Regions from separate parts of the Streptomyces sp. A2-16 genome, predicted to be linked through region 2. Evidence: predicted binding sites of a transcription regulator. Region 2 holds the regulator's gene; the other holds the start of a gene.

Region 1 (15,130 bases), 1.1 Mb from region 2:
AGGACGGCCGCGCCGAGGTCGGCTACGATCTCGCCCCCTCCGCCCGCGGCCACGGCTACGCCACGGAGGCCCTGCGCGCCCTGAGCGACTGGGCCCTGGCCCGCGACGACGTCCACAGTCTCTGCGCCACCATCGAGCCCGACAACGCCGACTCCCAACGCGTGGTCGCCCGCGCCGGCTTCGCCCGCGCGACGGTGGAGGAGGAGCAGGCGTACGGCGAAGCGGAACCGGGCCTGCGGCTGTACGTCCTCCCCGGCCGGGCCGGCTAACGACCCTTGGGCCGCCGCAGTCCCGCCCCCGTCAGCAACCGCACCACCTCCCGGCTGCTCACCTCCGTCGCCCCCGCCGCCACCACGTCCGCGTAGCGGTGGGACGGGATGTCGTAGTGGTCGCGCTCGAAGGCGCGTCTCGGGACGCCCAGGCCGTCGGCGAACGCGTGCAGTTCGTCGAAGGAGACGTCGCTGATGAGGTGGGACCACATGCGGCCGTGTCCCGGCCAGTCGGGCGGGTCGATGTAGACGGTCACGGCGAGGAGACCCCGCCCGTCGCGGTCCCGAGCGAGCCGACCGGCGCGACCCTCACACCCGCCTTGTGGCACACCCAGTGCGGGTCGGGGCCGAGTTCCGGCTCGACCTCCAGGGCGTGCGGGTCACCGGAGCCGCACACCGGGCACAGGGGCCAGCGGCCGTACGCCTCCAGCAGCGCGTCCTGGACGTCCTGGGCGACCAGCCCCGCCACGAACTCGGCGCCCTCGGGCCACTGCTCCACCCACCAGCGCCGCTGCACGACGGAGTCCTCGACCATCGACACCACGTCCGCGGCGGCGACCGCGCTCGCTGCCAGGTCGGCGAGGACGAGGGCGCGTGCCGTGTGCAGGGTCTGCTCAAGTGGACCGATGGACTCCATGCAGCCATTGTGCGGGCTCTTGACCACGACACCGAGCCGAAAATATCTTTCATACGTGCCCCAGGAAGTGAAGGAAATTTTCGGCAGCGCTCTCGCCGCGAAGGTGCGCACGCTGGGTCCGTCCATGACCCGTTCCATGCAGCGGGTCGCCGAGGCCGTGGCCAACGACCCGGCGGGGTGCGCGGCGCTCACCGTCACGGGCCTCGCGGAACTGACCGGGACGAGCGAGGCGACCGTCGTGCGGACGGCTCGGCTGCTGGGATATCCCGGCTACCGCGACCTGCGGCTCGCCCTCGCCGGGCTGGCCGCGCAGCAGCAGTCCGGGCGGGCACCCGCCATCACCACGGACATCGCGGTGGACGATCCGATCGCCGACGTGGTCGCCAAGCTCGCCTACGACGAGCAGCAGACCCTCGCGGACACCGCGGCCGGGCTGGACACCGCGCAGCTGGGCGCGGCGGTCGCCGCGACGGCCTCCGCACGGCGGATCGATGTGTACGGGGTGGGGGCGTCCGGTCTCGTCGCGCAGGACCTCACGCAGAAGCTGCTGCGCATAGGGCTGATAGCGCAGGCGCACAGCGATCCGCATCTCGCGGTGACGAACGCGGTGCAGCTGCGGTCGGGGGACGTCGCCATCGCGATCACGCACTCGGGGTCCACCGGCGACGTCATCGAGCCCCTGCGGGTCGCCTTCGAGCGCGGGGCCACGACCGTCGCCATCACCGGGCGGCCGGGCGGGGCGGTGGCCCAGTACGCCGACCATGTGCTGACGACGTCCACGGCCCGGGAGAGCGAGCTGCGGCCCGCCGCCATGTCGTCCCGGACCAGCCAGCTGCTGGTGGTGGACTGTCTGTTCGTGGGTGTGGCGCAGCGGACCTACGAGACGGCGGCACCGGCGCTGGCCGCGTCCTACGAGGCGCTGGCGCACCGGCATCGTCGCTAGAAAAGAGTCACCCGGCAGACGTTCGAAGAAAGAGCCGCTCCTCCATGACCTCCACCTCCGACCCCCGTGATCTGCAAGCCCAGTTGGAGTCGCTGACCACCGAGGCCTTCCGGCCCGAGCTCGCCGACATCGATCAGTTGCCCACCCTCGACCTCGCCCGGCTGATGAACGGCGAGGACGCCTCCGTGCCGGCGGCCGTGTCCGGGCAGCTGCCGCGGATCGCCGCCGCCATCGACGCCGTAGCCGAGCGCATGGCCCGCGGCGGCCGGCTGATCTACGCCGGTGCCGGGACCGCCGGGCGCCTGGGCGTGCTGGACGCCTCCGAGTGCCCCCCGACCTTCAACACCGACCCGGCGCGGGTCGTGGGCCTGATCGCCGGTGGCCCGCAGGCGCTGGTCACGTCCATCGAGGGGGCCGAGGACTCCGCGGAGCTGGCCCGGGCCGACCTGGACGCGCTCGCGGTGACGGCCGTGGACACGGTGGTCGGGGTGTCCGCGTCCGGCCGTACCCCGTATGCCGTGGGCGCGGTGGAACACGCCCGCGCGCAGGGCGCGTTGACCGTCGGTCTGTCCTGCAACGCGGACAGCGCGCTCGCCGCGGCCGCCGAGCACGGCATCGAGGTGGTCGTGGGTCCCGAGCTGCTCACCGGCTCCACCCGGCTCAAGGCGGGGACCGCGCAGAAGCTCGTCCTCAACATGCTGTCGACGATCACGATGATCCGCCTCGGCAAGACGTACGGGAACCTGATGGTCGACGTCCGCGCCTCCAACGACAAGCTGCGCGCCCGCTCCCGCCGCATCGTCGCCCTCGCCACCGGCGCCGACGACGAGGAGATCGAGCAGGCCCTGGCCGCCGCGGACGGCGAGGTCAAGAACGCGATCCTGACGATCCTGGCCGACGTCGACGGGCCCACGGCGGCCCGCCTGCTGCAGGAGTCGGGGGGCCACTTGCGGACCGCGCTGGCGGCCGGCCTCCACTGACCGGACCTTCCCCGGTGTTCCTCAGCGGCGGACCAGCAGCGCGTGGGTGACGTTCGGTGAGCTGACCAGCTCGGACACCCGGTAGCCGTCGATCCCCTCGCCCAGGTCGTCGAGCAGCCGCTCACCGCGCCCGATGAGGAGCGGCGCGATCACCAGGTGGAGTTCGTCGATGAGCCCGGCGCGCAGATACTGCCGGATGACCGCCGCCCCGCCGCCGATCCGTACGTCCTTGCCGTCCGCGGCGTCGAAGGCGCGCCGCAGCACGGCCTCGGGTGTCTCGTCGGTGAAGTGGAAGGTGGTTCCGCCGGCCATCTCCAGTGCCGGGCGCAGATGGTGGGTGTGGACGAAGACGTCGTGGTGGTAGGGCGGGTTCTCGCCCCACCAGCCCTGCCAGGACTCGTCCTCCCACGGCCCGCGCTGGGGGCCGAACATGTTCCGTCCCATGATCGTGGCGCCGATGTTCTCGTCGCCGCGGACGAAGTGGTCGACGTCGATCCCGGACTTCCCCGCGGCCGCGTCCTGGGACGCGGACATGAACCAGCTGTGCAGGTCGTCGCCCCAGCCGACGCCGTCACCGAACGGAGCGTCCAGCCGCTGGTTCGGCCCGGCCATGAAGCCGTCGAGGGAGATCGTCACGTTGTGTACCCGGACCTTCGGCATGGTCTTCGCCTCTCGTGTGATGTCGTGCTCTCACCTTGGCGTCGTTCGAAGCCTGCCCGGATCGACATCCTCCCGCAATTTCTTCCAGACGAGGGTGTAGCGCCAGAAGAGCCGCCGCCTGAGCCGGGCCCCGGGGAGAACGCGGCGGGCCTCGCGGACCAGCTCCGTGTACGGGACGTCGGGCCGGCGGGTCACGGCGGTCATCGCGACGGGGAGAGGAGCCTTTCGCCCCCGGTTCTTGATCCAGCCGGAGATCAGGTTGAGCGGGACGGAAACGAGACCCAGCAACTGCTGGGCACGGGTGTCCTCCTCGGCACAGCCGACGATCACCAGGGTTCCACCGGGGGCCAGTTGCCGCCGGAAGTGGTCGAGGGTCTCGGTCAGGGGGAGGTGGTGGAGCACGGCGACGCAGGTGATGACGTCGTAGGGGGCGCCTCGGTCGTACGACCGCCCGTCCGCGACGGCATAGACGACGGGGAGGCCGGGACCGGTCGCCTCCCTCGCCTCGCCGATGATCCGCTCGTCGCTGTCGATGCCGTGCACCTGGCCGGCCCGGGTCGCCAGCAGCCGGGCCAGCTCACCGGAACCGCAGCCGACGTCGAGGGCACGGCCGAAGCGACGGGGCAGCCGGCGCATGATCCACGGGTGGAAGTGGGCGTTGTGGCTCCACGGGTGGGCGTCGTTGAAGCAGGCAAGGGTGTCCAGGAGGGGCATGGGCTCATTCCACAGGCCTTCGTCCCGGGGCACCATGGGGGGAGGAGGCGCCACCACGACCCCGGCACCGCCCGGCGTCCGCCGGCGTCACCCCGGATACCGAAAATCTCGAGGACTGCGCAGACTGACACCATGAACCACGCCCAGCTCACCGCCCTAGGCCGTGCCCTGCGTCTCCTCGGCGAGCACGGCGACGCTCTCGCCGGTGACACCCCGGACGCCAAGCTGCACGAGATGAAGGCCGATCTCAAGCGGGCCCTGGACCTCCTGGAGGACAGCGTCACCGCCGCCGCCCCCACCACCCGCTGCGCCGAGCACCCGAACGGGCCGGTTGACGAGAACGCCCCCGACCTGTGCCTGCTGTGCGAGACCCGGCGCCGGGCGGCCCGCCGTGCCGAGATCAACGGGCCCGGCGCGCGCCCGAGGACCGCCGGACCCGCCCCCTCCCGGTACGGGGTGCGGGAGGACCGGCCGCAGCCCCAGCAGCGCTGGCTGCCGGAGCAGTGGACCGGCCAGGAGTGGCAGCTGTGCGGGACGCCGAGGCGGGACCGGCACGAGGCGGAGCTCTACATCCACGCCCAGCGCCGTGCCCCGCGCGCCGCGATGGCGTACCGGCTCGTCCACGAGTTCACCGACTACGAGGTGCTGCGCGTATGGGGCACCCCGGTGCGGGTGGACATCGAGCCGCTCGGCAACCTCTAGAGCCCCAGAGCCCCGGCGCCCTGTTTCAGCAGGGGCAGCGCCCGGAAGTCGTACCCCTCCCACAGCCGCCGCGAGACCTCCTCCGGGTACGGCCGCACCTCCGGTGCGACGTCCAGGACCCGCGTCGGGCGGCCCTCGCCGTCGTACGCCGGCCACCCGGGGTCCCCGGTCCGCGCGAACCCGGTCCATGCCGACTGGAAGTGCGAGGTCAGCGCCCTGGCCTCGTCCGGCACCCCGGTCCCCGCGAACAGCAGACTCCCGAGATCGGCGTCGTACGTGCCGAACAGCAGCGGAATGTCCAGCCCGTGGCACGCGCCGAGCGCCCCGCCGAACGCCGGTGCGGACCAGGTCAGTTCGTACAGGTGGGCCCGGCCGCCGCCGGTGCCCTGCGCCTCCGCCAGCCGCAGTGACGGCATGGCGAACAGCCAGTCCGTCTGGACGCGCTCGTACAGCTCGGTCGGTGTGGCGTCCGGGTGGGCCGCGCGGTAGGAGTGCTCTCCGCCCGGGCCCGGCGCGTACCTCCGCAGCGCCGCGGCCGCCTGTTCCTCGGTGATCCTGCCGAGCCGATCGCCCAGGGCGAGGAAGAGCCGGTACTCGTCCCGGTTGTGCCCGACGAGCAGCTCCACGTCCCGTCCCGCGCCCGCCGCCAGCGCCTCCCAGGGCGTGCACGGCAGCACCTCGCCGTCGACGACGGGAGCGAAGGGGGTGGCGGTGGGTGCGACCTGCCCCCAGCGGTCGCCGTACTCGCGCATCCGCAGGCTCAACCGCTCCCCCACCACGGGCAGTTCACGCGGGTCCACGGCGGACAGCGCGGCCGCCGTCGCGGCGAGTCCCGCCTCCTTGCCGAGCTCCACCGCGATGTCCCCGGCGAGTTCGGCGGAGAAGTACGTACCGGGCACGCTCTGCGTGACGGCCCGCCCGAACAGCCCCCGGGCGGCGGGCATCGCCAACAGCGAGGCCACCGACCCCGCCCCCGCCGACTCCCCGAAGACCGTGACCCGGCCGGGGTCCCCGCCGAACGCCGTGATGTTGTCCCGCACCCATTCCAGCGCCGCGACCTGGTCCAGCAGCCCCCGGTTCGGGGGCGCCCCCGCCAGCAGGGCGAACCCCTCGATGCCGACGCGGTAGTTGAGGGTCACGACGACCATGTCACCGGCGCGCGCGAGGTGCTGGGCGTCGTAGCCGGGGCTGCCGGCGTGACCGAGTTTGTAGGCACCGCCGTAGATCCACACCATCACGGGCCGGCGGGCCTGCGGGTCCGTCGTGGGGGTCCAGACGTTGACCGTGAGCCAGTCGTCGCCGGCGGGCGTCGCAGGCGCGTCGGCCCGGCTCCCGAAAGCGGACTCCTGCGGGGGCGGAGGTCCGAAGGCATCCGCCTCCCGGGTCCCCTCCCAGCTCCTGACGGGCCGTGGCGCCTGGAACCGGGCCGTTCCGACCGGGGGTTCGGCGAACGGGATCCCGCGGAAGACCACCAGTCCGTCCTCGGCGCGCCCGCGCACGGCACCGGCCGCGGTGCGCACGTCGAGTTCCTCGGCTGACGTCATCGTCCGACTCCTCACAGGTAGGGGCTGCCGGCTTCACTCCAGCCCACTTCCCTTGCCTGAGTCAACCAAGTCGGCGCGGGGGCCTCCACATGGTCGTGACCACCTGCCCGCCCGCGAGGACGATCTCGTCCCGCACACCGAAACCGACGCTCTCGTAGCACCCCAGGTTGGCGGGGTTGGTCGACTCCAGGTAGGCGGGCGCGCCGAGTTCGTCGATGCGACGGAGACCCTCGGCGACCAGCCCCATGCCGAGCCCCTTGCCGCGATGGTCCGCGTGGGTGCCGAGAATGGTGAGGCAGAAGAACGGCTCGGTGGGACGGGCCTCCTCGAACCGCTCCCCCACCGCCATGATCGCGCGAGCGGTGGCGGGATCCGTGGCCGCCGCCAGCCGCCCCTCCAGCCCGGCCGCCTCCTCCGCCGTGAGCTCGGTCCCGTCCGGCGGGATCCACACGGCGGCGGCCTCGACGCCGGGCGTCACCAGGGTCCACGGGTACCGGACCGCGGAGGCGGCGTAGACCCGCCACATGACGGCGGCCTGCTCGGCCCGTCGCCCCTCGTCGGGGAAGGCGGCCGCTCCCCAGACGGGGTCGTGCAGGAAGGCGCTGGTGAAGACGGAGACGAGGGAGTCGACGTCGGAGGGGGTGGCGGTACGGGCGGGGGTGTGGGCCATGCCGCCATTGTCGGCCCGCTCCGGGAGCGGGACGCCGGCCCACACCCACCTCATACCGTCAGCTCAACGACTTCAGCGCGGACGCGTCGTACGGCTGGAGCTCGTCGAAACGGCCGGCGAGCACCTTCGCGGCCCACTCGGGGTCCTGGAGCAGCGCCCGGCCGACGGCGACCATGTCGTACTCCTCGCGCTCCAGGGCGTCGAGCAGGTCGTCGATGGCCTTGACCGGGGAGCCCTCGCCCATGAAGCCGCGGATGAAGTCGCCGTCGAGGCCGACCGAGCCGACGGTGATGGTGGTCCTGCCGGTGAGCTTCTTGGTCCAGCCGGCGAGGTTGAGGTCGGAGCCGTCGAACTCGGGGAGCCAGTAGCGGCGCGTGGAGGCGTGGAAGGCGTCGACACCGGCCGCGGCGAGCGGGGCGAGGATCGCCTCCAGCTCCTCGGGCGTCTCGGCGAGGCGCGCCTTGTAGGCCTCCTGCTTCCACTGCGAGTACCGGAAGATGATCGGGAACTCGGGCGATACCGTCTCGCGTACGGCCGCCACGATCTCCGCCGCGAACTTGGTGCGGGCGACCGGGTCACCGCCGTAGGCGTCGGTGCGGCGGTTGGTGCCCGCCCACAGGAACTGGTCGAGGAGGTAGCCGTGGGCGCCGTGCAGCTCCACGCCGTCGAAGCCGATGCGCTCGGCCGCGGCCGCCGCCTCGGCGAACGCGCCGATGACGTCGTCCAGGTCGCGCTGGGTCATCGCCTTGCCGGTGGGCTCGTCGGCGCCGATGCGGATGCCGGAGGGGCCGACGGCGGGGGCGTCGGCGTAGGGCTGCTGCCCCTGCTCGCGGACCATGCCGATGTGCCACAGCTGCGGGACGATGGTGCCGCCCGCCGCGTGCACCTGCTCGGCGACCTTCGCCCAGCCCGCCAGCTGCTCCTCACCGTGGAACCGCGGGACGCTGCCGCTGTTCCCGGCCGACTCGTGGCCGACGTAGGTGCCCTCGGTGACGATCAGGCCGACTCCGGCGGCCGCGCGGCGGGCGTAGTACGACGCCACGTCCTCGCCGGGGATGCCGCCCGGGGAGAACATGCGGGTCATGGGCGCCATCGCGATGCGGTTCGGGACGGTCAGGCCGTTGATGTGGGCCGGGCGGGAGAGGATCTCGGCGGCGCGGGAGGTGGCCGGAGGGGTGGCGGGGGCGGTCACGTGGGGGTACTCCTCGGTATGTGCATGCGCATAGACAGTTCCCCTACCTCAACCGCCACGCACGGCACGGCATTTCCGACCGGTCCGTGATCCAGCGCACACATGAGGAAAGCCCGCCCCACTGTCGTGGGACGGGCTTCTCGCGGAGCGCCGGGCAGGCCTTGCACCTGCATTTCCCCGCAGGAAGCGGGGCGTCTTTCCTTGGACCACCAACGCGTAGTCGACCGACGGAGCTTCACGTCGACCGGCTCGTGATCAATCATAGCGCAGAAAAAACCGCGGGCGGCACACCCCGCTTCCGGGAAGTGCCGCCCTCGGCAAGGACGTTGATCAACCCTCAGGTCGATCAGAAGTCCATGTCACCGCCCGGCATGCCGCCACCGGCAGGCGCGGCGGCCTTCTCCGGCTTGTCGGCGATGACGGCCTCGGTGGTGAGGAAGAGCGCGGCGATGGAGGCGGCGTTCTGCAGGGCAGAGCGGGTCACCTTCGCCGGGTCGATGATGCCTTCGGCGATCATGTCGACGTACTCACCGGTCGCGGCGTTCAGGCCGTGGCCGACGGGCAGGTTGCGCACCTTCTCGACGATGACGCCACCCTCGAGACCACCGTTGACGGCGATCTGCTTGAGCGGGGCCTCCAGGGCCAGCTTCACGGCGTTGGCGCCGGTCAGCTCGTCACCCTCCAGGTCCAGCTTCTCGAAGACCGAGGAGGCCTGGATGAGGGCCACGCCACCACCGGCGACGATGCCCTCCTCGACGGCCGCCTTCGCGTTGCGAACGGCGTCCTCGATGCGGTGCTTGCGCTCCTTGAGCTCGACCTCGGTCGCGGCACCGGCCTTGATGACGGCGACGCCACCGGCGAGCTTGGCCAGGCGCTCCTGGAGCTTCTCGCGGTCGTAGTCCGAGTCGCTGTTCTCGATCTCGGCGCGGATCTGGTTGACGCGACCGTTGACCTGGTCGGACGAACCGGCACCGTCGACGATGGTGGTCTCGTCCTTGGTGATGACGACCTTGCGGGCGCGGCCCAGGAGGTCCAGGGTCGCGTTCTCCAGCTTGAGGCCGACCTCCTCGGAGATGACCTCGCCGCCCGTGAGGATGGCGATGTCGCCGAGCATGGCCTTGCGGCGGTCACCGAAGCCCGGGGCCTTGACGGCGACGGACTTGAAGGTGCCGCGGATCTTGTTGACGACCAGGGTCGACAGGGCCTCGCCCTCGACGTCCTCGGCGATGATCAGCAGCGGCTTGCCCGACTGCATGACCTTCTCCAGGAGCGGGAGCAGGTCCTTGACGGAGCCGATCTTGGAGTTGGCGATGAGGATGTAGGGGTCGTCGAGCGACGCCTCCATGCGCTCCATGTCGGTGGCGAAGTACGCCGAGATGTAGCCCTTGTCGAAGCGCATACCCTCGGTGAGCTCCAGCTCCAGACCGAAGGTCTGGGACTCCTCGACGGTGATGACGCCTTCCTTGCCGACCTTGTCCATCGCCTCGGCGATGAGCTCGCCGATCTGGGTGTCGGCGGCGGAGATGGAGGCCGTGGAAGCGATCTGCTCCTTGGTCTCGACATCCTTGGCCTGCTCGAGCAGGGCGGCGGAGACGGCCTCGACAGCCCTCTCGATACCGCGCTTGAGGGCCATCGGGTTGGCGCCGGCGGCTACGTTGCGCAGGCCCTCGCGGACCAGCGCCTGCGCCAGAACGGTCGCGGTGGTCGTACCGTCACCGGCGACGTCGTCCGTCTTCTTGGCGACTTCCTTGACCAGCTCGGCGCCGATCTTCTCGTACGGGTCCTCGAGCTCGATCTCCTTGGCGATGGAAACACCATCGTTGGTGATCGTGGGGGCGCCCCACTTCTTCTCGAGGACGACGTTGCGACCCTTGGGGCCGAGCGTCACCTTGACGGCGTCCGCGAGCTGGTTCATGCCGCGCTCGAGGCCGCGCCGCGCCTCCTCGTCGAACGCGATGATCTTGGCCATGTGAAGTGGTCCCTCCAGGACTGGGGGTGATTCCTTCGGACCGCGCCCGCGCCCGCGACGGACGGCTCGCACACCTCGTGGGTTCCTTCCCCACCTGGCCTGCGGGCCTCACCGACCCGGTCCTTCGTTGTCACTCTCACCTTCAGAGTGCTAACGCCAATGATTAGCACTCGGCATGGTCGAGTGCAAGCGCCTCTCAGGGAACGGCCAGGAACGACAGGGGGTGCGAGGGGTGTGCGAGGGGTGTGGCAGGGGTCCCGGCGGGGCCCCGGGACATGCCGAAGGGCCCGTACCCATGACTCCCCATGGGGTACGAGCCCTTCGAAGAAGAACGAAGAACGACGCTGTTGTTACCCGGCGCGTGCTTCAGCCAGTCGCGAGACGGACCATGTCCGCCTGCGGCCCCTTCTGACCCTGCGAGATCTCGAACTCGACCCGCTGGCCCTCTTCAAGGGTGCGGTAGCCGTCCATCTGAATCGCGCTGTAGTGGACGAATACATCCGCACCACCGTCGACCGCGATGAAGCCGTACCCCTTCTCCGCGTTGAACCACTTGACGGTGCCCTGAGCCATGCCTAACTCCCCTATTACTGGCCCTTGCACGGATCCACACTTCGTGGATCCGGGTCAGACCTCACCCCCCACATGGTTGGGGGCGTGCGCCGGAACGCGTCGACCGCGGCTGAATGTATCTGTCCAACTGCCGTCTGCAACAGGTCAATCGGACGAGAATTCTGGACGGAAGGGGTCCGGAATGTAGCGAGAATTCGCCCGAATTCGGGGCAAGTCGGGCCCCACAAAAGGAGCATAAGACGCAAAGAACCCACACACTTTGGCTACTTCTCGTCGCATCCGAAGTCGGCACTCATATGCGCCCGGCATGAAGGAAGCAGCAGCTTCCCCAACTGTACCGCGCTCAACCATAGAGAATTGCCCCCTCCGCTTCTCTCGCGGAGAGGGCAATCGGATGAACACTCGGTAATTACTGTTACCGAAGGTAATGACCAGTCATACGGTCACCCGCCGGCGACCGCCGGGATGATGGAGACGCCGGCCCCGTCGGGCGTCGCCGTCTCCAGCCCCTGCTCGAACCGCACATCGTCGTCGTTCACGTACACATTCACGAACCGCCGCAGCTTGCCCTGGTCGTCGAGAACGCGGGCGGCGATACCGGTGTGGTTCTTCTCCAGGTCCGCGATGACCTCGGCGAGGGTCCCGCCCTCGGCCTGCACCTCGGCCTGGCCGCCGGTGTAGGTGCGCAGGATGGTGGGGATACGGACGGAAACGCTCATGTTCAGACCTCCGGTCGGATAAGGCTTTCAGGGGGCTCGGGGAGCTGCGCGACCTGCCCCCACCGGCCCGCGGACAGACGACTACGCGAGGCCGGCCTCGCGGAACGAGTCGAGGTTGGGGCGGATGGTCGCGGTCAGTCCCGTACCCGCCACCGCGTCCAGCGTCTTCAGACCGTCCCCGGTGTTCAGCACAACGGTCGTCAGCGAGGGGTCCAGCACCCCGTTCTCGATCAGCTTGCGGGTCACGCCCACGGTCACGCCACCCGCGGTCTCCGCGAAGATGCCCTCCGTACGGGCGAGCAGCTTGATCGCGTCCACGACCTGCTCGTCGTTCACGTCCTCCACCGCACCGCCGGTGCGACGGGCGATGTCCAGCACGTACGGGCCGTCCGCGGGGTTGCCGATGGCCAGCGACTTGGCGATGGTGTTCGGCTTCTGGGGCCGGACCACGTCATGGCCCGCCTTGTACGCGACCGACACCGGCGAGCACCCCTCCGCCTGCGCACCGAAGATCTTGTACGGCCTGTCCTCGACGAGCCCGAGCTTGATCAGCTCCTGCAGACCCTTGTCGATCTTCGTGAGCTGCGAGCCGGAGGCGATCGGCACCACCAGCTGGTCGGGGAGCTTCCAGCCCAGCTGCTCGCAGATCTCGTACGCCAGGGTCTTGGACCCCTCCGCGTAGTACGGCCGCAGGTTGACGTTGACGAAGCCCCAGCCCTCACCGGCCGGGTCGCCGATCAGCTCGGAGCAGAAGCGGTTCACGTCGTCGTAGTTGCCCTCGATGCCGACGAGCTCGCCGCCGTAGATCGCGGCCATGACGACCTTGCCCTGCTCCAGGTCGTGCGGGATGAACACGCAGGAGCGGAAGCCGGCCCGGGCGGCCGCGGCACCCACCGCGCCGGCCAGGTTGCCGGTCGAGGAGCAGGAGAGGGTGGTGAAGCCGAAGGCGCGCGCCGCCTCCAGGGCCTGCGCCACCACGCGGTCCTTGAAGGAGTGCGTGGGGTTGCCGGAGTCGTCCTTGATGTACAGACCGCCGGTCACGCCGAGCTCGCGGGCGAGGTTGTCGGCCTTGACGAGCTGGGTCCAGCCGGGGTTGATGTTGGGCTTGTCCGCCACGTCCGCGGGGACGGGCAGCAGCGGGGCGTATCGCCAGATGTTCGCGGGTCCCGCCTCGATCTGCTTGCGGAGCTCCTCGGTGTCGTAGGCCGAGAAGTCGTAGGCGATCTCGAGCGGGCCGAAACACTCCTCGCACGCGAAGACCGGGCCGAGCGGGACGCGGTGACCGCATTCGCGGCAGCTCAGCGCCGCGGCGGGACCGAGGTCGACGGTCGTGGAGTCGGTGGTGCTTGCAACAGTCTGCGCAGCCATGGAGGCGAGGCCCTTTCTCCTCATCTTCCTCACGACGCACTTCGCCGTGAGACGGATTTGGCACCTTCCCGAGCCGGGAGCCTCGCGGAGACGATCGTCAGTGATCACTACGAGAACCGACTGGAGGGTTGCCGGGGCTTCATCGGGCCGTATCCCTCTGCCCCTCTGGATGAGCGGTATGAAGTTGTGAACGGCGGGCCACCCTGGACATGCGATGGTCATCCGCGTTGTTCAAGACTGTAACCGACGACCAGGACAGTTGAGAGAGTCGTCCGAACCGCGAGATGGATCACAAGTGAGGAGCCGCCTACGTGCTGGAAGAAGTCGAGCGCTGGCTGAGCACCCGCTCCTGGTCGCTGACCGACCGGCCGCTGCACCGGATCATGGCCGCCAAGCAGCGCACCGGACAGCGGGTCAGTGTCGTGCTGCCCGCGCTCAACGAGGAGGAGACGGTCGGTGACATCGTCTCCGTGATACGTCACGACCTGGTGCGTCAGGTTCCGCTGGTCGACGAGATCGTCGTCGTCGACTCGGGGTCGACCGACCGCACCTCGCAGGTGGCCGCCGCGGCCGGTGCCACGGTGGTGCACCGCGACGAGATCCTGCCCCGGCTGCCCGCCCTGCCCGGCAAGGGCGAGGTCCTGTGGCGCTCCCTGCTGGTCACCACCGGGGACATCGTCTGCTTCATCGACGCCGACCTGAAGGAGTTCTCCTCGGACTTCGTCTCCGGCATCGTCGGCCCCCTGCTCACCGACCCCGAGGTCGACCTGGTCAAGGGCATGTACGACCGTCCCCTGGGCGGCGCCGCCGGACAGGGCGGCCGGGTCACCGAGCTCATGGCGCGCCCGCTGCTGAACATGCACTGGCCGCAGCTGGCCGGTTTCGTGCAGCCGCTGGGCGGCGAGTACGCGGCCCGGCGCTCGTTGCTGGAGCAGCTCCCGTTCCCCGTCGGCTACGGCGTGGAGCTCGGCATGCTGGTCGACGCCCTGCACCTGGTGGGTCTCGACGCGCTCGCCCAGGTCGACGTGGGGGTGCGCAAGCACCGTCACCAGGACGGGCAGGCCCTGGGCCGGATGTCCGCCGCGATCTACCGCACCGCGCAGCTCCGGCTGGCCCGCGGCCACATGATCCGCCCGGCCCTGACCCAGTTCGAGCGGGGCGAGACGGGCTTCGAGCCGCGCACGTACTCGGTGGACACGGAGGAACGGCCGCCGATGCGGGAGATCACGGAGTACATGAAAAGAAGGGTCGCGTAGTCCCGCCCGGAGACCGGGGGAACTGCGCGACCGGCCGCCACCGTCCCGCGGCCGAAGGTCCGGCCGCAGCGGACGGGAACGTTTGAGCGGTTGGGTGCCGGGCTAGGTTTCGAGGCATGGCTTCTTCGCACAACGCCCGCGTCCTGGTCGCGTCCAATCGAGGTCCCGTCTCGTACGACGTGGGCGACGACGGCTCGCTGCGAGCCAGGCGCGGCGGCGGCGGCCTCGTCTCCGGCCTGTCGGCGATCGGGCCGGAGTCCGACGCGCTGTGGGTGTGCTCGGCCCTGTCCGACGGCGACCGCGAGGCGGTGCGGCAGGGGGTCGGCGAGGACGGCGTCCGGATGCTCGCGATCCCCGCCGACGTGCACGCGGACGCGTACAACGGCATCGCGAACTCGGTCCTCTGGTTCGTACACCATCTCCTCTACCAGACCCCGCTGGAGCCGACCTTCGACGCGGAGTTCCGGCGGCAGTGGGCGTCGTACGAGACGTACAACCGCGCCTTCGCGGAGGCGCTCGCGGAGGAGGCGGCCGAGGGGGCGGCGGTCCTGGTGCAGGACTACCACCTGTGCCTGGTGCCGGGGATGCTCCGCGAACTCCGCCCCGACCTGCGCATCGCCCACTTCTCGCACACGCCGTGGGCGCCGGTGGAGTACTTCCGGATGCTGCCGGACGACATCGCGGAGCAGTTGCTGCGCGGCATGCTCGGCGCCGACCGGCTCGGCTTCCTCACCCACCGCTGGGCGGACGCCTTCACGGCCTGCTGCACGGCGCTCGTGGACGGGCTCGGACGGACGCGGATCGGGGTGCACGGCCTTGGCGCGGACGCGGACTTCCTGCGCGCCCGCTCCCACGAGGCCGACGTCGAGGAGCGGATCGTCGCCCTGCGCGAGGAGATCGGCGAGGGCCGGAAGACCATCGTGCGGGTGGACCG
Region 2 (15,130 bases):
CGACCAGCCCGTCCTGCGGGGCGGCGACCAGGTAGTGCGGGAGGACCAGCAGGGCGTCGGCCCCCGCCTCCTCGGCGATGCGGGCGAAGCGGACGGCCTGCGCCCAGCCGTAGCCGGTCCCGGCGACGACGGGCACCCGGCCGCCGGCCTCCTCGACCGCGATGGTGACGACCTGGCGGTACTCGTCCTCGTCCAGGGAGAAGAACTCACCGGTGCCGCAGGCGGGGAAGACCGCGCCGGGTCCTGTGGCGATCTGCGCGGCGACGTGGGCGCGGAAGCCGTCCGGGTCGAGGCCGCCGTCGTCGTGGAAGCTCGTGAGCGGGAACGACAGCACACCGCGTGCCATGCCCTCCCGCAGCCGTCGGGCCGTGTCCGGGTCGGAGGTCACCCTCGCCATCTCCCTATGTAGACGATATCTACGTATGAAGATGGAGATTAGGTAGGCGAACCGTCCCCGTCAATGGGCCGTGCCCGGTTCGATGGTCCGATTACCATCGGCGCATGTCGGAGACAGGGGCCGAGCGCCCGGAGACCGGGGGCGTCCGCGAGGTGAAGTCGGCCGCCCGCACGGTCGAGCTCCTCGAACTGCTGGCCGCGCGCGGCGACCGCCCGGCCCGGCTCCAGGAGCTCGCGGACGCGCTGGGCGTGCCGCGCAGTTCGATGTACGCGCTGCTCCAGACGCTGATCTCGCGCGGCTGGGTCCGCACCGACGTCACCGGATCGCTCTACGGCATCGGCATCCACGCCCTGCTCACCGGCACCAGCTACCTGGACTCCGATCCGCGCGTACGGATCGTGCGGCCGTATCTCGACGAGGCGTCCCAGGCGCTGGGCGAGACCATCCACCTGGGCCGGCTCGACGGCCGGGACGTGGCCTATCTGGCGACGCGCGAGTCGCACGAGTACCTGCGCACGATCAGCAGGGTGGGCCGCCGGCTGCCGGCGCACGTCGGCGCGCTGGGCAAGGCACTGCTGGCCGAGCGGCCCGACGAACGGCTCCCCGAGGGGCCGTACGAGGCGCTCACACCGAACTCCCACACCACCCGCGACACCCTGCTGACCGACCTCACCGAGGTGCGCGCCCGCGGCTACTCGATCGACCGCGAGGAGGGCGTCCTCGGCATCGTCGGCTTCGGCTTCGCCCTGCGCTACGACTCCCCCGCCCAGGACGCCATCAGCTGCTCGGTCCCCGTGGCCCGCCTCACGCCGGAGCACGAACAGCGGATCGTCGCGGTGATGCGGGAGATCAGGGCCAAGATCGAGGCGACGGCACCGGGTGCGGGAGGCGCCCCGCACTGGCGTTAGGCACAGCGAAAAGGCGCTCTTCTACCCGCCGACCCCCACCCCAAACGGGACGTGATCCAGATCACGCGACCCGGGCTGTCTCCACAACCGCGTGCTTGATACAAATTCCTCGCGCGTTCCTGTCCGTCGACGGCTTGCGCCCAACCCCCTTTTCGAGCCGCTTCTTTCGCATGCCCTGGGAACGCCCGTGTTCGCCCGTCGCTCCACCCTGCCCTGGCCCCTCATTGCCCTTTTCACGGCCGGCTACCTCGCCCCCTACCTGCTGCCGACCACCGTCGGCAGGCTCGACTCGGGGCTTCCGCTCACCGCCACCGAGGCCGGTGCCGTCGGCAGCGCGCTGCTGCTGAGTTCGGCGGCGGCGGGCTTCCTGCTCGCCTCCCGCGTCGACCGCTTCGGCCCCCGCACCCTCGCCCGCATCGGCCTGACCCTCGCCGTCCTCGGCTACGGCGGCGCCGCCCTCGTCCACGCGGTCCCGGCGGTCGTCGTGGGCGCCCTGATCGGCGGTTTCGGATCCGGTACGTCGACGGCGGTGGCCGCCACCGGCATCGCCGCCCAGCCGGACCCGCACCGCACCACCACGGTCGGTCTCCTCGGCGTCTCCGCCCTCGCGGGCGCCGTCTACCTGGCCGTCCCGCACCTGGGCCCCGGCCACGGCCGGCCCCTCGCCGCGATCGCCCTCACCGCGCTGGCGGTCTGGCCCCTGACCGGCCGTCTCCCGCTGCGCACGGCCCCCGCCCGCGGCCGGGACACCGCCACCCCGCTCCCCCACCGCCGCTCCGGCCTGCTCCTCGCCGCCACCCTGCTCTGCTGGTCCCTCGCCCAGAACGCCCTGTGGGGTGTCAGCGGCCGCATCGGGCTCGCCCAGGCCCACCTCTCCGAGGCGACGGTCGGCGCGGTCTTCGCGATCGCCCTCGGCGCGGGCCTGCTGGGCGTCGTCGGCGCGGGCGCCCTCGGCCCCCGGCTCGGCCGCGCGCTGCCCATCGGCGGCGGCACGGTCCTCATCGCCGCCTGCATCACCCTCAGCGCCTCCGCGACCGACCTGACGTCCTTCGCGACCGGTGAGATCGCGTGGAACACGCTCTACCCGATCGTCCTGTCGTACGTCATCGGCCTGGCCGCCTCCCTGGACCCCCGAGGCCGCTGGGCGGTCCTGGTCGGCTCGGCATCCTCACTGGGCACGGCGGCAGGCCCCCTGACCGGCAGCCTCCTCGCGTCCCGGGCCGGCTTCCCGGTCATGGGCACGGTCCTGGCGGCGGGCCTGCTGCTGATCGCGGTGCCGATGACGCTGGTGGCGCTGGGCGCGGGCAGGCGAACCCTCCCGGTGGTGGAGATCCAGGTGGAAACCCAGGCCTACGACAGGGCGACGGCGGCGTAGGAGCCGTCGGCTCAGAACTCGTACGCCTCGACTTCGGCGAGGTACCGAGCCCGCAGCTCCTCGTCGTGCTCCAGGAAGGACGCGAGGAAGGAGTTGCGGGCAAGCTCCCGCAACCGCTCCTGGCCGAGCCCGAGAGTCTGCTGAACGGCCTCGAAGTTGTCCCCCGCGTAACCCCCGAAATAGGCCGGGTCGTCGGAGTTCACCGTGCACATCAGCCCGGCGTCCAGCATCGCCGGCAACGGATGATCACCCAGCACGTCGACCGTCCGCAGCCGCACATTGGACAGGGGACACAGAGTCAGCGGCACCCGGTCCCGCACCAGCCGCTCCACGAGCTCCGGCGACTCCACGCACCGCAGCCCGTGGTCGATCCGCTCCACGCCCAGCACGTCCAGCGCCTCGACGATGTACTCCGGCGGCCCCTCCTCCCCGGCGTGCGCCACCCTCCGCAGCCCCAGCGCCGCCGCGGCCTCGTACACCTCGCGGAACTTCACCGGCGGATGCCCCACCTCGGCGGAGTCGAGCCCGACCCCGACGATCCGGTCGAGATACGGCTTCGCGGCCTCGAGGGTCGCCAAGGCGGACTCCGCGGACTCGTCCCGCAGGAAGCACATGATCAGCTGCGTCGACACGCCGTGGTTCCGCGAGCTGTCGCCCAGCGCCCGCCACAGCCCCTCGACGACCGTCCCCATCTCCACACCCCGCGCGACGTGCGCCTGCGGGTCGAAGAAGATCTCCGCGTGCCGCACCCCATGCGCGGCGGCCCGGGCGAGATAGGCGTTCGCCAGGTCCTCGAAGTCCCGCTCGGTGCGCAGGACGGCCATGAGCTCGTAGTACAGGTTCAGGAAGGACTGGAGGTCCTCGAAGTCGTAGGCCTTGCGGAGCTCGTCCGTGGAGGCGTACGGGAGCTCGACGCCGTTGCGCGCGGCCAGCTCGAAAGCCAGCTCCGGTTCCAGGGTGCCTTCGATGTGCAGGTGCAGTTCAGCTTTGGGGAGGGACATCAAAGCATCGTACGGCCGCTTTATCGCCGTTTCGGAACCGGTACCCGCAGCAGGTCGTGGGCCACGGTCAGCTCGCCCTCGTACCCGGCCGCCCGCGCCTGCCGTTCGAACTCCTCCGGCTCGGCGTAGCGCTGACTGAAGTGCGTGAGCACGAGATGCCGCACACCGGCGTCCCGGGCGACCCTCGCGGCCTGACCGGCGGTCAGGTGGCCGTGCTCCACCGCGAGTTGCTCGTCCTCGTCGAGGAAGGTCGACTCGATGACGAGCAGGTCGACGCCGTCCGCGAGGGCGTGGACGCCGTCGCAGAGGCGGGTGTCCATGACGAACGCGAACCGCTGACCGCTCCGGATCTCACTGACGTCGTCGAGCAGGACGCCGTTGAGCGAACCCTCGCGCTGGATGCGTCCGACGTCGGGCCCCTTGATGCCCTGCGCGGCGAGACGGTCGGGGAGCATGCGGCGGCCGTCGGGTTCCGTGAGGCGGTAGCCGTAGGACTCGACGGGGTGGGAGAGCCTGCGGGCCTCCAGGGTGCAGCCGCCGGTCCGTGCGATCACCCCGTCCTCGGCGACCGGCGCCTCGGTGAGCCGGACGGTCTCCCGGTACGCCGTCGCGTACCGCAACCGGTCGAAGAAACGCTGCCCCGACTTCGGGTAGTGGGCGGTGATCTCGTGCGGGACCCGGTCGAGGTTGATGCGCTGGATCACGCCCGCGAGGCCCAGGGAGTGGTCGCCGTGGAAGTGGGTGACACAGATCCGGTTGAGGTCGTGGGCGGCGACCCCGGCGCGCAGCATCTGGCGCTGGGTGCCCTCGCCGGGGTCGAAGAGGATGCCCTCGCCGTCCCAGCGCAGCAGGTAGCCGTTGTGGTTGCGGTGTCTGGTGGGGACCTGGCTGGCGGTGCCGAGGACGACCAACTCACGTACGGACACGCCGAGTCACCCGGGGGGCCACTGGAGGCCGCGGCCTCCGACCACATGGGCGTGGGCGTGCCAGACGGTCTGGCCGGCGCCGCTGCCGGTGTTGAAGACGGTGCGGTAGCTCTCCAGCTTCTCGTCGTCGGCGACGGCCTGGGTCTCGCGCAGGACGTCCGCGGCAAGTTCCGGGGCGGCGGCGGCGAGAACCGCTGCGTTCTCGTAGTGGGCCTTGGGGATCACCAGGACGTGGGTGGGGGCCTGCGGGTTGATGTCCCGGAAGGCGACGGTGGTGTCTGTCTCGCGAACGATGGTCGCCGGGATCTGACCTGCGACGATCTTGCAGAACAGGCAGTCGTCCTGGGGTTCCCCTGCCATGTGGTTCCTTCCGTTGAGGTCCTGAGGCATCTTAACGAGGCGACGTCGGCGGAGTCTTCGCCGGACTGGCCTCCAGAGCCTCAAGCGCGATCCGCACCGCCTCGTCCAGCTGGGCGTCCCTGCCCGCCGCGTAGTCCTGCGGCCGCTGCACGACCTCCACGTCCGGGTCCACGCCGTGGTTCTCGACGCCCCACTCGTAGCCCTCCAGCCAGAACGCGTACTTCGGCTGGGTGATCAGCGTGCCGTCGACCAGGCGGTAGCGGCTGTCGATGCCGATGACCCCGCCCCAGGTGCGCGTGCCCACCACCGGGCCGATGCCCAGCGCCTTGATCGCCGCGTTCACGATGTCGCCGTCCGAGCCGGAGAACTCGTTGGCCACGGCGACGACGGGACCGCGGGGCGCGTCCCAGGGGTAGCTGTACGGCCGCATCCCCCGCGGCACCGCCCAGCCGACGATGCGGCGGGCCAGCTTCTCGACGACCAGCTGGGAGGTGTGGCCGCCGCGGTTCTCGCGGACGTCGACCACCAGGCCCTCGCGGGCCACCTCGACGCGCAGGTCGCGGTGGATCTGGGCCCAGCCGGGGGCCTGCATATCGGGGACGTGGAGGTATCCCAGCCGTCCGCCCGACTTCTCGTGGACGTAGGCGCGGCGGTCGGCGACCCAGGCGTGGTAGCGCAGGGGCTCCTCGTCGGAGATCGGCACGACGACGGCGTGGCGCAGCTCGCCGCCGCCGGACGGGGAGACGGTCAGCTCGATCGGCTTGTCGGCCGTGCCGACGAGGAGGGGGCCGGGGCCGGTGACCGGGTCGACCGGGTGGCCGCCGACGGCGACGATCGCGTCCCCGGCGCGGACCGCCACGCCGGGCGCGGCCAGCGGGGAGCGGGCGTGGGGGTCAGAGGTCTCGGTCGGCAGGATGCGGTCGATGCGCCACACCGGCGATCCCTGCGGGCCGTCCTCGTGACGGGAGATGTCGGCGCCGAGGAGCCCCTGCCGGGGTCCGTGGCCGTGGTTGCCGCGCGGGGTGACGTAGGCGTGCGAGGTGCCCAGTTCGCCGTGCACCTCCCACAGGAGGTCGACGAGGTCGTCGTGGGTGGCCAGACGGTCCAGGACCGGGCGGTAGCGGTCGAGGACCCCGGCCCAGTCGACGCCGCTCATGTCGGGGCGCCAGAACTGGTCCCGCATGATGCGGCCGGTCTCCTCGTACATCTGCCGCCACTCGGCCGAGGGGTCGACGGTCTGGCGGACCCGGCCGAGGTCGACGGAGACGTTGGTGTCGCTGTCGTCGTCGCCGGAGGCACGCCGGTCGCTCGGTACGACCTTCAGCCGGCCGTCGGTCCACAGCAGCACCCGCTTGCCGTCGCCGCTGACGGCGAAGTGGTCGGCGTCCGTGGCGAGGTGCTCCAGGCGCTGCTGGGCGAGGTCGTAGCGCTGGAGGTCGGTCTTGGGGTCGGGGTCGTCCGGGGTGGCCCGGGAGGAGCCGAGGACGCCCCGCACGGGGTGCCTGAGCCACAGGAGGCCGTCCTTGGCCGCCCGCAGGTTGGAGTAGCGGCCGGCCTCGACCGGGAAGGGCACGATCCGGTCGGCGAGGCCCTCCAGGTCGACACGGGTGGTCGGGGTGCCCTCGCTGTCGGGGGTCTCGTCCTTGTCGGGGGCCTCGAAGGGACGGCCGTGGCGCTGCGGGCCGAACGGGGACGGGGTGGTCGCCGCGAGGGTGATCAGGTGCGGGCGGTCGCCGACCACGAAGGCCAGGTCGAAGACGTGCTCGTCGTAGACCGGGTCGAAGGCGCGGTTGGAGAGGAAGGCCAGGTGCTTGCCGTCGAGGGTGAAGGCGGGGGCGTAGTCCTGGAAGCGCAGGGGGGTGGCCTCGGTGACCGAGAGATCGGTGGTGTTGGCGAGACGGAGCTGGGAGAGCGGGCCGGGGCCGGGGTGCGCCCAGGCGAGCCAGGCCGAGTCGGGCGAGAAGGTCAGGCCCCGTACGTCGCCGTCCTCGCTGCGGTCGACCTCGCGGACCTCGCCGGTCTCCCGCTCGACGAGCAGCACGCGGCCGTCGTGCGCGGCGACCGCGGCCCGGCTGCCGTCGGGGGCCATGGCGAGACCCAGGACGCGGCCGAGCTGTCCGGCGGCGAGGCGGCGCGGGGTGGCGCCGGGGGCGAGTCCGGTGGCGGGCGCGAACTCCAGGGCGTCGTCGCCCTCCGCGTCCGTCACCCACACCACCCACTCCTCGCCCTCCGTGCGGAAGGTGCGCGGCAGCCGGGCCCGGACGCCGGGTTCGGCGGCCAGGGCGCGGGCCGGGCCCGAGCGGTGGGTGACCCAGTGGACGGCGCCGCGCACGGCGACCGCGCTGCCGCGCGCGGTGTGGTCGGGGGCGGCCGAGCCGAACCAGCGGGAGGCGTCCAGCGAGTACGGCTGCCGGTCGGCGCGCTGTCCGCCGAGCCGGACCTCGAGACGGCGCGGCTCGGCGCAGTCGAGGTCGTCGAGGATCCACAGCTCACCGGCGCTGGTGTAGACGATCCGGGTGCCGTCACCGGAGGCGTGCCGGGCGTAGTAGCCGTCGAGGGGGGTGTGCCGTCGCAGGTCGGAGCCGTCGGCGAGGGAGGAGTAGACGGCTCCGGTGCCCTCGTGGTCGGAGAGGAAGGCGATCCGGTCGCCCGCCCACACCGGGTACTCCAGGTTGCCGTCCAGGTCGTCGTGGAGCCGGACGAACTCGCCGTCGCCGTCGCGGTCGATCCACAGCTTGCCCGCCGTGCCGCCCCGGTACCGCTTCCACCAGGCGGCCTCCCGGCCCATGGGCGCGGAGAGGATCACGGTCGCCGGGCCGTGGGCGACATGGCCGACGGGCCCGAACGGAAGGGTGGTGCCGGGTCCGCCGTCGAGCGGGACGGTGTGCGCCCAGCTGCGCCGCAGGCTGGCCTGGCCGTGGGTGGTGATGGCGAGGACCTCGCCGTCCGGGGTCCAGCCGCGCACCTGGGTGCGCACACTGCCCCAGTGGGTCAGCCTTCTGCCGGGTCCGCCGTCGACCGGGGCGATGTGCACCTCGGGCGCGCCGTCGCGGGTGGAGGTCCAGGCGACGGTGGTGCCGTCGGGCGAGATGCGGGGGTGGGTGACCGGGACGTTGTCCGCGCTGACCCGCCAGGCGCGTCCGCCGTCGAGCGGCGCGAGCCACACGTCGTCCTCGGCGGTGAAGGCCACCAACTCGCCCTGCAGATGCGGAAACCGGAGATATGCAGACGTCGCAGGCTGTGTCACCCGATCACCCTACGCACGGGCACCCCGCGTGCACAGAGGTTTCGATCACTTGCCGTCGGGCCAGCACTGCGGGTCGTTCTGGCACCAGATGGTCTTGGTGACGGTCACGGTCACGGTGGGGCCGGGCTGTCCGGGGTTGTTGACCGGCGGGGTGGGGGTGGCGTTGCAGTCGCCGAGCCCCTCCACGCGGAACCACTGCTTTCCGCCCACGGTGGCGGTCAGGTCGCCGCGCACGCAGGCGCCGCTGACGGTCCGGGTCACCTTGCCCTTGACGGTGATGTCCTTGCCGTCCCGCGTCTTGCCGTCGCAGTCGACGGTGGCCACGGTGTTCACACTGGCGCTCGGCGTCCGGTCGCCGTTGTCGTACGAGGCCGTGCAGGTCAGCCAACTCACGTCGGCCTTCTGCCGGTTCAGCTCCTTGGTGACCAGCTGGTCGGTGGTGTACGACACGGTCGCGGAGCTGACCACGCCGGTCGGATCGCAGGCGGCGAGCGCACCCACGGCCAGCACGGCAACGCCCGTCACCCCCGCTGCTCGCACCCCGCGCGGCCGACGCCTGTTCCGTCTCAACGCCACCATGGGGGCAGCCTGCCACCACGTGCCGTCCGGCGGTAGGGCGCATACGGCCACCCGCGCGCCGCTCACGCCCGGAACAGCGCCCGCGCTCACCCCCGCAGCAGCAGCCACTCCTGAAGCTCCACCAGGTTGCCCTCGGGGTCCTTGAGGTGGGCCACGCGCATGCGGTTCGTCATGGGGGCCGGGCCGTGCAGGAGCGTGGCGCCCCGGGTGGTGATCTGCTCGCAGTAGGTGTCCAGGTCGTCGACGCGGAGCACCACCAGGGAGCGGTGGCCGGTGGCGGTGTCGCCCAGTTCGTCCAGGACCTCGGCCATCATCGAGCGGTCCTGGAGCGCGATGCCCGCCGAGCCGGTGGCGGGGCTGAACTTCTCGTACGGCCCGCTCGTCGCCCCCGACTGGGGCTTGAGGCCGAGGACATCGGCGTAGAAGCGGTAGCAGGCGGTGAAGTCGGTGACGAGCAGGCGTACTTGGGCGAGTTCCACGGACGTTCTCCCAGGTGTCAGGACCAGCGGCCGGTGCGGCCGAGGAGCAGGGCGGTCGCCGCGGTACCGGCGGTCGACGTGCGCAGGACGGTGGGCCCGAGGACGTAGGCTCGCGCACCCGCCTCCTCGAAGAGCGCCAACTCGTCCTTGGCGACGCCTCCTTCGGGGCCGACGACCAGCACGATCTCACCCTCGGCGGGGAGTTCGGCGGTGGCCAGCGGCTCGCTGCCGCGTTCGAAGTCGGAGTGGAGGACGGCGGCGAAGTCGGCTTTGGCGAGAAGTGCGGCAACCTGCTTGGTGCTCGCCGCGTCCGCGACCTCCGGGAAGCGCACCCGGCGGGACTGCTTGCCGGCCTCGCGGGCGGTGGCCCGCCACTTGCCGAGCGCCTTCAGACCCCGCTCGCCCCTCCACTGGGTGATGCAGCGGGCCGCCTGCCAGGGCACGACGGCGTCGACGCCGACCTCGGTCATGGTCTCGACGGCGAGTTCACCGCGGTCGCCCTTGGGCAGGGCCTGGACGACGGTGATCCGGGGAGCGGGCTCCGGTTCCTCGGAGACCGAGGTCAGATGGACGACCAGCCGGTCCTTGCCCTCGGCGGCGATCACGTCGCACACGGCGTAGCGTCCGGCGCCGTCGGTGAGGACGACCTCCTCGCCGGGCTGGAGCCGCTTCACGGAGACCGCGTGGCGGCCTTCGGGGCCGTCGAGGACGTAGCGTCCGCCGCCGTCCGCGTCGAAGTGCTCGACCACGAACACCGGGGCGGTCATCGCAGGTCCCCCTTGCCCGACAACGCTGTCCTGGCTGCGTCGAGTTCGGCCGCGAGTATCTCCACGAGCTGCCCCGCGGGCAGTTCGCGGGCCAGCCGGTGCCCCTGGCCCGCCCACAGCGCCATGCCCTGGGCGTCACCGGCCTTGGCGGCGGCCTTGCGGAGCGGGGCGGTGAGGTGGTGGACCTCGGGATAGGCGGCGGGGGCGTACGGTCCGTGCTCGCGCAGGAAGCGGTTGACCAGGCCGCGGGCCGGTCTGCCGGAGAAGGCGCGGGTCAACTCGGTGCGGACGAACAGCGGGTTGGTCAGAGCCCGCTTGTGCACGTCGTGGGCGCCGGACTCGTGGGTGGCGAGGAACGCGGTGCCGAGCTGGGCCGCGCTCGCGCCGGCGGCGAGGACGGCGGCGATCTGGCTGCCGCGCATGATGCCGCCGGCGGCGACGATCGGGAGGGTGACCGTCTCGCGGATCTGGGCGACCAGGGACAGCAGCCCGAGGCCGGAGCCGTCCTGCTCGGGGAGGTCCCGGTGGGTGCCCTGGTGACCGCCGGCCTCGACGCCCTGCGCGATGACCGCGTCGGCGCCCGCGTACTGCACGGCGAGGGCCTCTTCGGGGGTGGTCGCGGTGACGAGGGTGAAGATGCCGGCGCGGCGCAGCGACTCCAGGGCGTCGCTGCTCGGGATGCCGAAGTGGAAGGAGACCACGGGCACGGGGTTGTCGAGGAGTACGGCGACCTTGGCGTCGTACCCGTCGTCACGGCCGCTGTCGGGGTCGCCGAGCTCGGTCTCGTACCAGGTGGCCTCGCCGGCGAGCTGGTGGGCGTAGACCCCGACGGCGGCGGGGTCGGCGTATTCGGGCTGCGGCATGAACAGGTTGACGCCGAAGGGCCGTCCGGTCAGCCCGCGCAGCTGCTTGATCTCCTGGTACATCCCGTCGGCCGTCTTGTACCCGGCGGCCAGGAATCCGAGCCCGCCCGCATCGGCGACGGCGGCCGCGAGCCGCGGCACGGAGACGCCGCCCGCCATGGGGGCCTGCACGATCGGATGAGGGAAGAGATCGGTCAGTGCGGAGGACATGACGGCATGTTGTCACGTCCTCCGAACAAGTCCGAATCCGACCTGCACACGACTCAGGTACGCCCGTTGAAGGCATCCTTCAACCGCGAGAACAGCCCTTGCTGCCCGGGCTGACGGTGTCTGCCCGGGGGACGACCCCCGGACCCCCGGCAGCCGCCCCGCCGCTCACGTGCGGCCGTTGAAGGCATCCTTCAACCGCGAGAACAGCCCCTGCTGCCCGGGCTGGAACTGGCCGGTAGGCCGTTCCTCGCCGCGCAGTTTCGCCAGTTCTCGGAGCAGGCGTTCCTGTTCCGGGTCCAGCTTGGTCGGGGTCTGGACCTCGACGTGGACGATGAGGTCGCCCCGGCCGCCGCCGCGCAGGTGGGTGACGCCCCGGTTGTGCAGCGGGATCGACTGGCCGGACTGGGTACCGGGCCGGATGTCGACCTCCTCCATGCCGTCCAGCGTCTCCAGCGGAACCTTCGTGCCGAGGGACGCCGCCGTCATCGGGAGCGTGACCGTGCAGTGCAGATCGTCGCCGCGCCGCTGGAACTGCGAGTGCGGGAGCTCGTGGATCTCGACGTACAGGTCACCGGCGGGACCGCCACCGGGGCCGACCTCGCCCTCACCCGCGAGCTGGATCCGCGTGCCGTTGTCCACACCGGCCGGGATCTTCACGGTCAGCGTGCGGCGCGAGCGGACCCGGCCGTCGCCGGCGCACTCCGGGCACGGGGTCGGAACCACGGTGCCGAAACCCTGGCACTGCGGGCACGGGCGGGACGTCATGACCTGGCCCAGGAAGGACCGCGTCACCTGCGACACCTCACCGCGCCCGCGGCACATGTCGCACGTCTGCGCGGAGGTGCCCGGCGCCGCGCCCTCACCACTGCAGGTGGTGCAGACGATCGCCGTGTCGACCTGGATGTCCTTCGTCGTGCCGAAGGCCGCCTCGTCGAGCTCGATCTCCAGACGGATCATCGCGTCCTGGCCGCGGCGGGTGCGCGAGCGCGGACCCCGCTGCGAGGCCGTACCGAAGAACGCGTCCATGATGTCCGAGAAGTTCCCGAACCCACCGGCCCCGAAGCCGCCCGCGCCACCGCCGCCGGCCTGCGAGAGCGGGTCGCCGCCGAGGTCGTAGACCTGCTTCTTCTGCGGGTCCGACAACACCTCGTAAGCGGCGTTGATCTCCTTGAACCGCTCCTGGGTCTTCGGATCCGGGTTGACGTCCGGGTGCAGCTCGCGCGCGAGCCGACGGAACGCCTTCTTGATCTCATCCTGCGACGCGTCGCGGCGCACGCCGAGAACGGCGTAGTAGTCCGTGGCCACTTACGACTCCGCCAGGATCTGTCCGACGTACCGTGCCACTGCGCGTACCGCTCCCATCGTTCCCGGGTAATCCATGCGGGTCGGTCCGACCACGCCGAGCTTGGCGACTGCCTCGCCGCCCGAACCGTAGCCGACCGACACCACCGAAGTGGAGTTGAGTCCCTCGTAGGCGTTCTCATGACCAATACGTACGGTCATGCCCGAATCCCCGGCCTCACCAAGGAGTTTGAGGAGAACGACCTGCTCCTCGAGGGCCTCCAGGACGGGCCGGATCGTGAGGGGAAAGTCATGTCCGAAGCGGGTGAGATTGGCGGTGCCGCCGATCATCAGCCGCTCCTCGTTCTCCTCGACGAGCGTCTCCAGGAGAGTGGAGAGCACTGTGGTGACCGTACCCCGGTCCTCGACGTCGAAGCCTTCGGGCAGGTCCTCGACCAGCCTCGGCACATCGGCGAACCGCCGTCCCGCGACGCGGCTGTTGAGCCGCGCCCGCAGATCGGCGAGCGAGGCCTCCCCGAAGGGCGCCGGGCAGTCGACCATGCGCTGCTCGACCCGGCCGGTGTCCGTGATCAGCACGAGCATCACGCGCGCCGGGGCGAGCGAGAGCAGCTCCACGTGCCGCACGGTCGAGCGGGTGAGGGACGGGTACTGCACGACGGCGACCTGCCGCGTCAGCTGCGCGAGCAGCCGCACGGTTCGGGCCACGACGTCGTCGAGGTCCACGGCGCCGTCGAGGAAGTTCTGGATCGCGCGCCGCTCGGGCGCGGTCATCGGCTTGACGCCCGCCAGTTTGTCGACGAACAGCCGGTAGCCCTTGTCGGTCGGGATCCGCCCGGCGCTGGTGTGCGGCTGGGCGATGAAGCCCTCGTCCTCCAGGACCGCCATGTCGTTGCGGACGGTCGCCGGGGAGACGCCGAGGTTGTGCCGCTCGGTCAGGGCCTTCGACCCGACCGGCTCCTCGGTGCCGACGTAGTCCTGGACGATCGCGCGCAACACCTGAAGCCTGCGTTCACTCAGCATCGCGCACACCTCCAGAGGTCGTTCCCTTGGCACCTTCGCCTGGCACTCTGTCCGCCCGAGTGCCAACGCTCCCCGGCCAGTGTACGGCGGTGGGGTACTCCTCGGGCAAGGCTGGTCCTGGCGTGACGGGTTGTACGGCTAGCGTCGCGGTATGACGGTGACTTGGGAAGAGCTCGGGTGGGAGCGGGTCGCGACCGGGGTGGGGCGGTGCCGGCTGCCCGGCTGGGACTGCACGGCGGGCCTGGTGATCGGCGAGGGCACGGCCCTGTTGATCGACGCGGGCTCCGGTCTCGCGGAGGGCGCCCGCCTGCGCGCACAGGCCGAGGAACTGGCCGGCCACCGTGTGACCCATCTCGCGTTGACCCACCCCCACTTCGACCATGTCTTCGGTGCGGCGGCGTTCGCGGGGGCGGAGGTGTTCGGCGCCGTGGGTACGGAATCGGTGCTGGCGGGGCGGCTGGGCCGGGCGGAACTGCGGGCCGACGCGGTACGCAACGGGCTGGACCCGGCGGTCGCCGACGAGGCGGCGGACGCCCTGGTCTCCCCCCGGCACCACGTCTCCGGCGAGTGGACGCTCGACCTCGGCGGCGGCGGCCAGGTCCTGCTCGCCAACGTCGGCCCCGGCCACACGGCCCACGACCTCGCCGTCCTCGTGCCGGGCTCCCCCGAGGTCGTCTTCTGCGGCGACCTGGTCGAGGAGTCGGGCGAACCGCAGGCGGGCCCGGACGCGGTACCGGGCCACTGGCCCGCCGCGCTGGACCGCCTCCTCGACCTGGGCGGCGAGGACGCGCTGTACGTACCCGGTCACGGAGCGGTGGTGGACGCGGCGTTCGTACGGTCGCAGCGGGACGCGCTGGCGGCCCGCTTCGGCGTGTCGTGAGGAGTCCCGTGCGGCTTCTCCTATCGTCATCCGAATGCGCCAGTACTCCGCCGACCTGACCCCTCCGTGGAAGAAGCCCCGGCCGGTGCCGGAGGTGCCCGCCGAGCCCGGCCTGGTGGTCGAGGAGCCCGGCACCGGCTTCTGCGGCGCGGTGATTCGCTGCGAGGCGGGAACAGTGACTCTGGAGGACCGCTTCGGCAAGCACCGGGTGTTCCCGCTGGAGCCGCGCGGCTTCCTCCTGGAGGGCCGGGTGGTGACGCTGGTGCGACCCGCGGCCACGGCTCCCGTACGGCCCTCCCGCACCGCCTCCGGCTCGGTGGCCGTGCCCGGCGCACGCGCGCGCGTGGCCCGCGCCGGCCGTATCTACGTCGAGGGCCGCCACGACGCGGAACTGGTGGAGAAGGTCTGGGGCGACGACCTGCGCATCGAGGGCGTGGTCGTGGAGTACCTGGAGGGCGTGGACGACCTGCCGGCGATCGTGGCCGAGTTCGCCCCCGGGCCGGACGCCCGCCTGGGAGTACTCGTGGACCACCTGGTGCCGGGCAGCAAGGAGTCCCGTATCGCCGCGTCGGTGACCAGCGAACACGCCCTGGTGGTCGGCCACCCGTACATCGACATCTGGGAGGCGGTGAAGCCGTCGTCCCTGGGCATCGAGGCGTGGCCCCGGGTACCGCACGGCCAGGACTGGAAGACGGGCGTGTGCAGGGCGCTGGGCTGGCCGTCGGAGAACACGGGCGCGGTGTGGCAGGCGATCCTGAAGCGGGTGAACTCCTACAAGGACCTGGAGCCGGAGCTGCTGGGGCGAGTGGAGGAACT

Evidence for each region. Region 2 encodes HrcA, which represses chaperone genes, less so after heat shock. Its sites were predicted from a motif close to TTNGCACTCNGNNNNNCNGAGTGCNAA; they were not measured.
Region 1: the regulator HrcA is predicted to act here: its motif matches at 10,444-10,470, upstream of groL (chaperonin GroEL).

The regions. Positions count from the first base shown of each region.
Region 1 is NZ_CP063808.1:9,281,425-9,296,554, forward strand. It holds gene IOD14_RS41585 (GNAT family N-acetyltransferase) at 1-269, shown strand, start outside; gene IOD14_RS41590 (DUF4031 domain-containing protein) at 266-526, opposite strand; gene IOD14_RS41595 (hypothetical protein) at 523-906, opposite strand; gene IOD14_RS41600 (MurR/RpiR family transcriptional regulator) at 1,031-1,849, shown strand; gene murQ (N-acetylmuramic acid 6-phosphate etherase) at 1,894-2,829, shown strand; gene IOD14_RS41610 (dihydrofolate reductase family protein) at 2,851-3,489, opposite strand; gene IOD14_RS41615 (class I SAM-dependent methyltransferase) at 3,520-4,203, opposite strand; gene IOD14_RS41620 (hypothetical protein) at 4,336-4,905, shown strand; gene IOD14_RS41625 (carboxylesterase family protein) at 4,902-6,449, opposite strand; gene IOD14_RS41630 (GNAT family N-acetyltransferase) at 6,511-7,119, opposite strand; gene IOD14_RS41635 (NADH:flavin oxidoreductase) at 7,178-8,311, opposite strand; gene groL (chaperonin GroEL) at 8,658-10,280, opposite strand; gene IOD14_RS41645 (cold-shock protein) at 10,647-10,853, opposite strand; gene IOD14_RS41650 (MoaD/ThiS family protein) at 11,297-11,572, opposite strand; gene thrC (threonine synthase) at 11,654-12,940, opposite strand; SAM riboswitch class I at 12,958-13,116, opposite strand; gene IOD14_RS41660 (glucosyl-3-phosphoglycerate synthase) at 13,252-14,196, shown strand; gene IOD14_RS41665 (trehalose-6-phosphate synthase) at 14,313-15,130, shown strand, end outside.
Region 2 is NZ_CP063808.1:8,172,690-8,187,819, forward strand. It holds gene IOD14_RS36725 (5-dehydro-4-deoxyglucarate dehydratase) at 1-397, opposite strand, end outside; gene IOD14_RS36730 (IclR family transcriptional regulator) at 502-1,305, shown strand; gene IOD14_RS36735 (MFS transporter) at 1,493-2,680, shown strand; gene IOD14_RS36740 (adenosine deaminase) at 2,692-3,681, opposite strand; gene IOD14_RS36745 (ribonuclease Z) at 3,702-4,607, opposite strand; gene IOD14_RS36750 (histidine triad nucleotide-binding protein) at 4,614-4,967, opposite strand; gene IOD14_RS36755 (S41 family peptidase) at 4,999-8,214, opposite strand; gene IOD14_RS36760 (hypothetical protein) at 8,260-8,793, opposite strand; gene IOD14_RS36765 (VOC family protein) at 8,880-9,272, opposite strand; gene IOD14_RS36770 (16S rRNA (uracil(1498)-N(3))-methyltransferase) at 9,290-10,039, opposite strand; gene IOD14_RS36775 (nitronate monooxygenase) at 10,036-11,112, opposite strand; gene dnaJ (molecular chaperone DnaJ) at 11,278-12,417, opposite strand; gene hrcA (heat-inducible transcriptional repressor HrcA) at 12,418-13,434, opposite strand; gene IOD14_RS36790 (MBL fold metallo-hydrolase) at 13,586-14,314, shown strand; gene IOD14_RS36795 (DUF3097 domain-containing protein) at 14,349-15,130, shown strand, end outside.